2 regions of the Dactylosporangium sp. CA-139066 genome follow, and region 2 is predicted to be linked to the other one. Evidence: riboswitches for the same ligand, from Rfam matches in the RefSeq annotation. Region 2 holds a riboswitch; the other holds the start of a gene.
The links. Region 2 has a riboswitch for cyclic di-AMP ahead of ACQEVU_RS56775 (NlpC/P60 family protein). Riboswitches for the same ligand answer to the same signal wherever they lie in the genome.
Positions count from the first base shown of each region.

Region 1: it holds a riboswitch for cyclic di-AMP, as region 2 does, so the genes downstream of both, ACQEVU_RS49545 (coiled-coil domain-containing protein) here and ACQEVU_RS56775 (NlpC/P60 family protein) in region 2, are expected to answer to the same signal.

Region 1 covers NZ_JBNJNH010000002.1:1,042,145-1,047,512, reverse strand. Annotated here, with positions in the region: gene ACQEVU_RS49550 (exopolyphosphatase) at 1-951, opposite strand, end outside; gene ACQEVU_RS49545 (coiled-coil domain-containing protein) at 1,024-2,052, opposite strand; cyclic di-AMP (ydaO/yuaA leader) riboswitch at 2,062-2,207, opposite strand; gene ACQEVU_RS49540 (DUF998 domain-containing protein) at 2,418-2,999, shown strand; gene ACQEVU_RS49535 (glycoside hydrolase family 19 protein) at 3,079-4,191, shown strand; gene ACQEVU_RS49530 (SAM-dependent methyltransferase) at 4,188-4,976, opposite strand; gene ACQEVU_RS49525 (hypothetical protein) at 4,995-5,368, opposite strand, start outside.
Region 2 covers NZ_JBNJNH010000002.1:2,610,173-2,615,540, reverse strand. Annotated here, with positions in the region: gene ACQEVU_RS56790 (AMP-binding protein) at 1-499, opposite strand, end outside; gene ACQEVU_RS56785 (ABC transporter ATP-binding protein) at 496-1,284, opposite strand; gene ACQEVU_RS56780 (ABC transporter ATP-binding protein) at 1,361-2,095, opposite strand; cyclic di-AMP (ydaO/yuaA leader) riboswitch at 2,442-2,581, shown strand; gene ACQEVU_RS56775 (NlpC/P60 family protein) at 2,592-3,587, shown strand; gene ACQEVU_RS56770 (methyltransferase domain-containing protein) at 3,632-4,414, shown strand; gene ACQEVU_RS56765 (Rv0361 family membrane protein) at 4,469-4,879, shown strand; gene ACQEVU_RS56760 (sigma-70 family RNA polymerase sigma factor) at 4,958-5,368, opposite strand, start outside.

The sequences.
Region 1 (5,368 bases), 1.6 Mb from region 2:
GTGCCCAAGCGGAACTGCGGCACCAACCTTCTCGATGAGCTCGCCGAGCACCCGCTCGGCCTCGTCGTGGGGCACCTGGCAGGTGCCGGCGGCGAGGTGGCCGCCGCCGCCGTATTGCAGCATCACCGACCCGATGTCGGTCGGCGACGTGCGGTCCAGGATCGATTTGCCGACCGCAAACACGGTGTTGAGCTTCTGCTTGCCCCAGATGACGTGGATCGAGACGCGGGCCTCGGGGAACAGCGCGTAGACCATGAACCGGTTGCCCGCGAAGATGATGTCCTCGTCGCGCAGGTCGACCACGACCACGTCGCCGTGCACGTGCGAGACCCGCCGCAGCTGGTCGACGAACAGCTCCTGCTGGTCGCGGAAGAGCTCGGCGCGCTCGGCGACGTCGGGCAGGGCCAGGATCTCCTCGACGTCCTGGTGGTCGATGCAGGCGTCGATGAGCTGCATCATCAGCTGGTAGTTGGAGATGCGGAACTGCCGGAACCGGCCCAGCCCGGTGCGGCTGTCCATGAGGAAGTTCAGCAGCGTCCAGCCGACCGGCTGGAGGATCTCGCTGATGTCGTACTGCGCCGAGTCCGCCCGGTCGACCGCCTCCATCAGCTCGTCGGAGACGTGCGGGAAGCGCTCCGGCCCGCCGAAGTGGTCGTAGATCACGCGGGCCGCCGACGGGGCCTCGGCGTCGATGACGTGGTTGGTCGCCTGGCCGGTGCCGTTGAGTTGGCCGACGCGCAGGGTCTCGGAGTGGTGGTGGTCGAAGACCAGGTGGGCCCCGGGGGCGTACGGCAGGTTGGTGAGGATGTCCGTCGGCCCGACGTCGACGTTGCCGTCCTGCACGTCCTTGGGGTGCACGAACGTGATGTCGCCGATGAGGTCGAGGTGGCGCAGGAGGACCGCGCAGACCAGTCCGTCGAAGTCGCTGCGGGTCACGAGACGGTACTTCACTTGCGGATCCCCTCGCAGAGAAACGGCCGGTCGACAGGAGCCCTATCGACCGGCCGTCCGCGAAGGTGAGGGTTAGAGAACCGAGAGATGCACGTGGTTGGTGTGATCGCTGGACGGGTCGCCGGCCACGCCGCTGTAATGGTGCCAGCCGGCCGCCGGTGTCCAGATCTGTTTGAACCAGATCACGTACATCACGCCCAGGTTGTAGGCGTTCTTCACGAAGTACGCCGCCAGTGTGGAGCCGTAGACGAAGTCGTCGCCGGTGGCCACGCCGCCGAAGCCGTTGCTCTTCTGCACCGAGAAGTCGCAGGCGCGGCCCTTGGGGTGCTCATACGGCCCGCTCGGGCGGTAGCAGGACACGAACCGCTTGAAGCCGTCCTTCTGCGCCGTCTGCATGTCGTGCAGCGTGCGCGGCGTGAGGCAGCCGGTCGTGGTCGGGTCCTTCACGCTGCACGACTCCTTGGGCAGCGAGCCGTCGGAGTTGCGCTTCACCGGGTCGGCGACCGGCAGGTTTGCGGTGACGAAGCCCTTGCTCGGCCCGCCGGCCAGCGCGAGCGCCTTCTCCGCGTCCTTCTTCTGCTGGTCCATCGTGGCGACCTGCTGCTGCTGCGTGGTGACCTCGTCGTCGAGGGCCTTCTTCTGCGCGGTCTGCGCATCCTGCAGCAGCTTGTACTGGTGCAGGAGGTTGTCGTTGTGGTGGGCGATCTCGTTGATGGAGCCGGCCCGCTCGGCGAAGCCGTCGGGGCTGCCGGCGTCCATCAGGGCCGCGAAGGTGGTGAGGGGGCCCGTGCGGTACGCCGCGATGGCGATCGCCGCCACCTGGTCCTTGATCGTGGCGAGCTGGGCCTCGGTGTTCTTCAGCTGCTCGGTCAGCTCGCCCTGGCGCTTGACGGAGGCGTCGAAGCGGGCCTTGGCGTCGGTGTACGCCTGGGTGGTCTGCTCCAGGACCTGGGCGAGGGTCGGGTTGGCGGAGGCGCCCTCGTCGCCCGGGTCGCCGCCGGGCGTGGGCTCGGCCGCGGCGGGCGTGCCGGCGAGCCCCCCGAGCACCAGAGCCGACAGCAGCGCGACCATCACGCGCCGGTAGGGATGTCGCGATGACATCTGGTTCGTTGTTCCTTCCGTCGGCCGCCGACCGAGTTAGCTGACGGGTTCGGGACGGAACGACCCCTACCACCCTCGCGAAGAGGGTAGATTCACCCCAACGTAACGGTGGGTCCCCGGCTCGCCACGGTGCGGCGATTGGGCGGCAGCCACGCCCGGCACCGGGGGCGGCGCCTGCTGGACGTGACCGTGGGTCACTGTACCCAGGGTCCAGAAATCGCGCACCGCACCGTTTGTGCGGAGATCCTTAAAAGCTTCTTTGCTCTGGCCATTTGTGGCCCAGATCACACCCTGACGCGGCCTCCGGGGCGCGTGGGTGACACTCACCGAGCCGATGAACCCCTTGCGCGCGCCAGGATCGGGCGGTGAACCTCAGGCTTCTCGCGCTCGCCGGCTTCGCCCTTGCCGCCGCCCTGGTCGTCGACGGCCATCTCGACCCGAACGGCAACCTCAACCCCTGGTCGCTCACCGTGAGCGACTTTGCCGTGTCCGATCGTGGGGGCGTGGTCGACTGGGCGATGGTCGTCATGGCGGCCGCCTCGGGCGCGCTGCTGCTCGCCCTGCACCGGACCGGCGTGCGGATCGAGGCGTGGGTGGCCGGGCTGTTCGCGGTCTGGGCCGCCGGGCTGACGGTCGCGGCGATCGTGCCCACCGACGCGCCGGGGCTCGCGCTCTCGGCCGCCGGGTCGGTGCACCGCTACGCCTCGGTCGCCGCGTTCGTGGCCCTGCCGGTCGCCGGCTGGCGGCTCGCGCAGCGGGTGCCGCACGGGCGGGCGGTGCGCGCGCTGGCCGCGGTGAGCGTGGGGTGCGCGCTGGCGATGGTCTACTCCGCCTTCCCCGGTGACCGGGTGCTCATCGGGCTGGCCGAGCGGCTGCTGCTGGTCGCCGAGGCCGGGCTGCTCGTCGCCCTCGCACTGCCTCAACGGTACCGTAAATATTCTTCATAAAGCGATGATGTTCGCTGTTTCGGCTGCTCTCGGCTGGTCGGATAGGCCGGTCACAGTCAGACCGAAGGAGTGATTCAGGGTGTCCAGAGTGCGCGCGCTGGCGATGCTCGCCGCGATGGCGATCGTCAGCGGGGTGGTCGCGGTCTTCAACATGATGCCCGCCTCCGCCGCCTCGTGTGCCGCGCCGTGGCAGGCGACGGCGGTCTACACCGGGGGCGCCACGGTGTCCCGCAACGGCCACAACTACCTCGCGAAGTGGTGGACGCAGAACGAGGCCCCGCCCGGCACCAGCGGCGTGTGGCAGGACCAGGGATCGTGCGGCGGCAGCGGCCCGGCCAACCCGCCGCCGCAGACCGGTTCCGCCGGCGGGTGCAGCTTCCCGGCGTGGGTCCAGGGCCGCAACTACGTGACCGGCGACATCGTGAAGTTCACCGATGGCAAGTTCTACATCGCCGAGCACGACAACCCGGGGTACAGCCCGGTGATCAGCACCTGGTACTGGGACCCGTACGCCTGCAGCAGCGGCGGCGGCTCCACGACGACCGCGCCCCCGCCCCCGCCGGACAACGGCGCCTTCGTGGTCAGCGAGGCCCAGTTCAACCAGATGTTCCCGGGCCGGAACGCCTTCTACACGTACTCGGGCCTGGTCGCCGCCCTGTCGGCCTACCCGGCGTTCGCGAAGACCGGCAGCGACGCGGTGCGCAAGCAGGAGGCGGCGGCGTTCCTGGCCAACGTCAACCACGAGACCGGCGGCCTCGTGTACATCGTCGAGCAGAACACCGCGAACTACCCCGCCTACTGCGACGCCGGCCAGTCCTACGGCTGCCCGGCCGGCCAGGCGGCGTACTACGGCCGCGGCCCGATCCAGCTGAGCTGGAACTTCAACTACAAGGCGGCCGGCGACGCGCTCGGCATCGACCTGCTGCACAACCCCAACCTCGTGCAGACCGACGCGGCCGTGGCCTGGAAGACGGCGCTGTGGTACTGGAACACGCAGAGCGGCCCGGGCACCATGACCCCGCACAACGCCATGGTGAACGGGGCCGGCTTCGGCGAGACGATCCGCAGCATCAACGGCAGCCTGGAGTGCAACGGGCGCAACCCGGCCCAGGTGCAGAGCCGGGTCGCGGCGTACCAGCGCTTCGTCGGCATCCTCGGCGTGGGCGTCGGTAGCGGCTCCGTCTCCTGCTAGGGCTTGCGGGCCACTCCGCCGTACAACGCGGCCTGGGCGTCGGTGAGCGACTCATCGGCGCCCGGCCGCCACCGCAGGATCGGCACCACCCCCGGCTCCACGAGTTCGAGGCCGTCGAAGAACCCGGCGACCTCCTCGCGGTTGCGCAGGCGGGTGGTGATGCCCTGCCTGCGCATGATCGCGGTGAAGCGGGCCCACTCCTCGGGCTCGAAGTCCGCCGTGATGTGGGACAGGACCAGGTAGCTGCCGCTGGGCAGGCGGGCCATGAGCCGCTCGACGATGCCGTAGGGGTCGTCGTCCTCGTCCAGGAAATGCAGGATGGCGAAGAGCAGCAGCGCCACGGGCCGGTCGAGGTCGAGGTTGTCGAGGACCTCGCGGGCCTGCAGGATGCGCTCGCCGTCCTGGAGGTTGGCGTCGACGTAGGCGGTCCGGCCCTCGGGCGCGCTGGTGAGCAGCGCACGGGCGTGCGCCAGCACGATGGGGTCGTTGTCGACGTACACGATGCGGGACGACGGATCGATCGCCTGCGCGACCTCGTGGACGTTGGGCGAGGTCGGCAGCCCCGTGCCGATGTCGAGGAACTGCCGGATGCCGGCCTCGGCGAGGTAGCGCACCGTGCGCCGTAGGAACGCCCGGTTCTGCAGCGGGGCGGTGGCCGCGTTGGGATTGACCTTCAGCCCCGCCTCGGCCGCCGCCCGGTCGGGGGCGAAGTTGTCCTTGCCGCCGAGCAGATAGTCGTAGACCCGCGCGGGATGCGGCCGGTCGGTGTCGAAGGGTGCGGCCATGCGATTCCTCCCGGTTGACTAGCCGCAGGCGGAGTTCAGTGCGGTGGTCAGCGCCGTGCCCGCCTTGAGCACATCGCCGACCGTCACGCCCTGGGTCTCCGAGTATCGCCTGAGCGCTGCGAGCACGGTATCCACCGCCGAGCGCACATCGACGTCGGCCACGTTCGTCGCCAGCGGCGTGAGCCTGTCGCCCCACTCCTTGGCCGCGGCGCTCTCCTCGGCCGACAGCGTCTCGGCGGCCGCCTGGTCGTTGCGGTTGATCGCCGCCAGCGTCTTGGTGGCGGCGTCGTTGAACCTGGTGAAGTACTGCACCTGCACGGCCTTGACGTCGAGGCAGGCCTGCCTGGCGGGGTCGGCCGGCGAGGCGACCGGCGCCGCGGACGTGGCGCCCG
Region 2 (5,368 bases):
CGGCGTCCAGCTCCGGCTCCGGGCCCGGCCCGCCCTGCAGCAGGTCGTCCCAGGAGGTCAGGACCTGGTGGCGGTACCGGTGCCGGATGCCCCTCGGGTCGAGGTACACGATGCGCCGCAGGTCCGGGCAGTCGTCCAGCACCGCGAGGGCCTTGTCGACCTGCTCCTGGTCCTCGGCGATGAGCACCTTCGCGCCGCAGCCGGCCAGCCGGTGGCCGATGGCGCCGGCCGGGTCGGCCGGGTGGAGCCCGACGGCCGCGGCCCGCAGCGCGACCGTGGCGACGTCGGCGAAGAGCCACTCGGGCCGGCTCTCGGACAGGATCGCGACCCGGTCGCCGGGGCCGACGCCCAGGCCGCGCAGGGCGTTCGCGGCGGCGCGGGCGGTGTCCCAGTACTGCCGCCAGGTGATCTCCCGCCAGATGCCGCGGTGCTTCTGGCGCATCGCGACCGCGTCCGGGGCGTTGCGCGCCCGGTCGCGCACGAGCGTGGCGACGCTCATCGCGCCTCCCCCAGGTTTGGCCGGGCCTCGCCGAGATATGCACGGATGACGTCGGGGTTCTGCTGGACCTCCGCGGGGGCGCCGCACGCGACCGGCACGCCGAAGTCGAGCACCAGCACCCGGTCGGCCAGGTCCATGACCAGGCCCATGTCGTGCTCGACGAGGATCATCGGGATGCTCAGCTCGTCGCGGATGTCGAGGATGTAGCGGGCCATGTCCTCGGTCTCCTCCAGGTTCATCCCGGCGACCGGCTCGTCGAGCAGGAGCAGCCTCGGCTCCATCGCCAGGGCCCGGCCGAGCTCGACCCGCTTCTGCACGCCGTAGGGCAGCAGCCCGACCGGCAGCCGGCGCCACTGGGCGAGCTCGAGGAAGTCGACGATCTCCTCGACGCGGGCCCGGTTGGCCAGCTCCTCGCGCCGGGCCCGGCCGGCCCACGCGATGGCCGCGAGGGTGCCGTAGCGGATGTGGTGGTGCCGCCCGAGCATGAGGTTCTCCACGACCGTGAGCTGCCGGAACAGCTCCACGTTCTGGAAGGTGCGGGCGACGCCGAGGCGGGCCACCCGGTCGGGCCGCGCGCCGGTGATGTCGACGTCGCCGAGCAGCACGCGGCCGTGCTGCGGGCGGTACACCCCGGAGATCACGTTGAAGATGGACGTCTTGCCGGCGCCGTTGGGGCCGATGATGGCGAACAGCTCATCGGCCCCGACCTCGAAGTCGACCCCGTCGATCGCCCTCACCCCGGCGAAGCTCAACCGGACGTCGCGGAACTGCAGCACGTCGCTCACGCCGTCGCCTCCGCTTCGCTCCGGCGCCGCCGCGAGCACAGAGCTGTGCAGGCCCCTCCGCTCCGCTCCGGACCGCTCATGCCATCCACCGCTTCCGGCGCTTGTAGTGCTTCACGTCGCGGAAGGAGTGCGCCGCGTGCGAGCCCAGGTAGAACTCGCGGATGTCGTCGTCGGCGAGCAGTTCGGCGGCCGGCTTGTCCAGCACGACCTTGCCGTTCTCCAGCACGTAGCCGTGCTCGGCCACCGACAGCGCCATGGTCGCGTTCTGCTCGACGAGCAGCACGGCCGTGCCGGCCCGGTTGATCTCGGCGATGAGGTCGCGGACCTGCTCGACCATGCGCGGGGCGAGGCCCAGGCTGGGCTCGTCCAGCAGCAGGTACTTCGGGTCGGACATCAGCGCCCGCCCCATCGCGAGCATCTGCTGCTCGCCGCCGGAGAGGTAGCCGGCGACCGCGCCGCGGCGCTGCTTGAGCACGGGGAACAGCCCGTACATACGCTCCATGGCCTCGGCCGCGCCCCGGCGGCGTGTGTGCGCGCCGAGGCGCAGGTTCTCCTCCACGGTGAGCTCGGCGAACGTGCGCCGGCCCTCCATGACCTGGCTGATGCCGCGGCGGACGATCGCGGCCGGGCGCAGGCGGTGGATCGGGCGGTCGTCGAGGGTCACGGCGCCGCGGGCGACGGCCCCGTCGTGCACGTCGAGCAGGCCGGAGACGGCCCGGAGCAGGGTGGTCTTGCCGGCGCCGTTCGCGCCGAGCAGGGCGACGATCTTGCCGTCGGGGACCGCGACGCTCACGCCCCGCAGCACCAGCATCACATCGTCGTAGACGACCTCGAGGTTCTGGACCCGTAGCACTGTCGGACCCCCGAACTATTTGCATCCTCGGTGTATGAAGTTACACGTATTTAACCCGCTCTCTGGAAAGAAGCAAGCCTCAAATATGTAACCGCGACATGATCGCAAGCGTCGATGTCACGGTCCGATGACGACAGCCAACCGGCAGTAATTCGGACTTTTCCCCGCGTTATATGTCGAGCAGGACAGGCGTCTTTCGCCCGGCGGATGATCACGTTAAGTTAGGCTCTGGCCTGCTCGGAAGTCCGTCATCCACCCCGGATGGCGCCGGGCAAGCGCCGCCGAATCGAACTCCTCGCGCCGCCCGATCCCCTCGTCGCGGCGCGCATCGAACCGGGGACCCAGCGTTGTTTCGTGGGGTGAATCCGCAGAGCTGCGGTAGGGCGCCTTCCTCTTCCCGCCCGAACCCGTCAGCTAACCCGGTAGGCGGTAACCAGGTGAAGAAGGGTCAGCCTTGTCCACTGGACACCGCGCCAGGCGCTCGGTGCTGCGAACCCTGCTGATCGGGTTCGTGTCACTGACCGTGCTGGCGCCGGCCACGGTCGCACACGCCGATCCCTCGCTCTCCGAGATCGAGGCCCAGCTCGAGAAGTCCAGTCAGGCGCTCGAGGCGACCGTCGAATCGTGGAACCACGTGAACGACGAGCTCACGGCGACCCAGGCCAAGGTCGCCGAGCTGCAGAGCAAGCTCAAGCCCCTCGAGGACGGGGTGGCGACGACCGGCGCCAACGTCGAGCAGTTCGCGATCGCGCAGTTCAAGACGGCCGGCAACATGCGCGGCCTGTCGATGATGCTCAACGCCTCGTCGTCGGGCGACCTGGTCGACCAGCTGTCGATGCTCCAGCAGATCACGCACAGCCAGAACGCCGAGATCGCCGGCTACAAGGCCGCCAGGAGCAAGTACGACGACGAGAAGAAGTCGCTCGACGAGGCCCTGGCCGCCGTGACCTCCCAGAAGACGCAGCTCGAGGCGCAGCGTCAGAAGATCGAGGGCGACATCAAGAAGCTGCAGGACCTCAAGAACCGGGCGACCGCCGCCGGCTCGACGAAGGTCAACGGCTCCGGCGTCACCAACGCCAAGGCGCCCGTCATCGACGACGCGACCCGGCAGAAGGTGGTCAGCTTCGCCTACGCCCAGCTGGGTAAGAAGTACGTCTGGGGTGCGGCCGGCCCGAACTCCTACGACTGCTCCGGCCTCACGATGACGGCCTGGAAACAGGTGGGCGTGAACCTTCCGCACAACGCCGCCGACCAGTACCGGACGATGGTCCACATCAGCGCCTCCCAGCTGATGCCCGGCGACCTGATCTTCTTCTACTCGCCCATCTCACACGTCGGGATGTACACCAAGCCCGGCAAGATGGTCGACGCGCCGACCACCGGCAAATTCGTGGAAGAAGTGTCGTACGCCGGCCGCCAGATCACCGGTTACGCCCGGCCCAAGTATTAGCCCCCACAGCGATCTCCTGACGCCATGCCCCGCAGAATGGGGGCATGGCGTCTTGGGATCCAGGGCAGTACAACCGGTTCGCCGAGGAGCGGGCGCGGCCGTTCCGGGAGCTCGTCGGGCGCATCCCGACCGGTGACGCGGTCGCCGTGGTCGACCTCGGGTGCGGGCCCGGGACGATGACCGCCACGCTCGCCGAGCGGTGGCCCGACGCGGCGATCCTCGGCATCGACTCCTCGCCCGACATGATCGCGGCCGCCGAGCCGCTGCAGACGCCGCAACTGCGCTTCCAGCTCGGCGACGCCGGTGCGTGGCGGCCGCCGCGGGCATCGGTCGACGTGATCGTCGCGAACGCCTCGCTGCAGTGGGTCGACGACCACGAGACGCTGCTGCCGGCCTGGGCCGCCGGGCTCGACGACGGCGGCACGCTGGCCTTCCAGGTGCCGGTCGCGGCGTACGATCCCGGGTTCGGGCGCGTCGCCGCCCGGCCGCAGTGGGCGCCGCTGCTCGGTGGCGCGCTCACCGCCACCGGGCCGCGCTCGGCGACGCCGGTGCTCGACGCCGAGGAGTACGTGCGGCTGCTCAGCGCCGCCGGGCTCACCGTCGACGCCTGGCAGACGACGTACTACCACGTGCTCCCGGGCGACGACCCGGTCTTCGAGTGGTTCAAGGGCACCGGCCTGCGGCCCTACCTCGACGCGCTCGAGCCCGAGGACGCCGAGGCGTTCGCCGCGGAGGTCCGGGCCGAGCTGCGCATCCTGTACCCGCGCGAGCCGTTCGGCACGATCCTGCCCTTCCCGCGCCTCTTCGTGGTCGCGCATCGGGCTTGATCGGCGTCGGCTGGTTTACATCACGGGTCGCCCCCGGTCTCTAGCGTGGCCAGGGTGAGTAAAACTGCCAAGGTCATTATCTTCAGCCTGATCGGCGCCTTCGTGCTGTGCTGCGGCGGCGGCGGGGCCGGGCTGTTCTTCTTTGTCGACTCGAAAACCAAGGCGGCCAAGACCGCGACCGGCGACTTCCTCGCCGCGCTCGAGGCCGGCGACAACCAGGCCGCCTACGAGCTGCTGTGCGCCCCGACGCAGGTGCTGTACGGCCCGGAGGCCTTCGACGCGTACGTCAAGAAGAACCCGCCGACCTCGCACGACATGGGCTGGGGCGGCTCCTACAGCAACGACAACGGTCACGAGACCGCGACGATCACCGCCACCGTCACCTTCAAGTCGGGCTCGGAGTCGCACGAGTTCGAGCTGATGAAGCAGGAGGGCACCTGGAAGGTCTGCGGCAACCCGTACTGAAAACCGTCCGTCAGGAACACAGCGAAAAGCCCCGGGTCCCTCGCCCCGGGGCTCTTCGCTCTGCTGCGTTGTTGCCGGCTACGCCGCCTGCAGGCCTTCCGCGCGGGCCAGCTCGCGCAGCCGGCCGAGCGCCTGGATCTCCAGCTGGCGGATCCGCTCGCGGGACAGCGAGAACCGCGTCGCCACCTCGGTCAGCGAGTGCTCGCGGCCGTCCTCGAGGCCGTAGCGGGCCCGCATGATGCCGGCCGAACGGTCGTCGAGGTGGTTGAGCAGGCCCTCGATCCGCTGCCGCTCCAGTGCGGCCAGGACGACGTCCTCCGGCGACGGGGCGTCGGAGTCGGCGACCAGGTCACCCAGGTTGGTGTCGCCGTCGTCACCCACGGGGGTGTCGAGCGACACGGTGTCCTGCGACCAGCGCATGAGCTCGTGCACCCGCTCGACCGGCACGCCGAGCGCGGTGGCCAGCTGCTCCGGCTCCGGCTCGTTGCC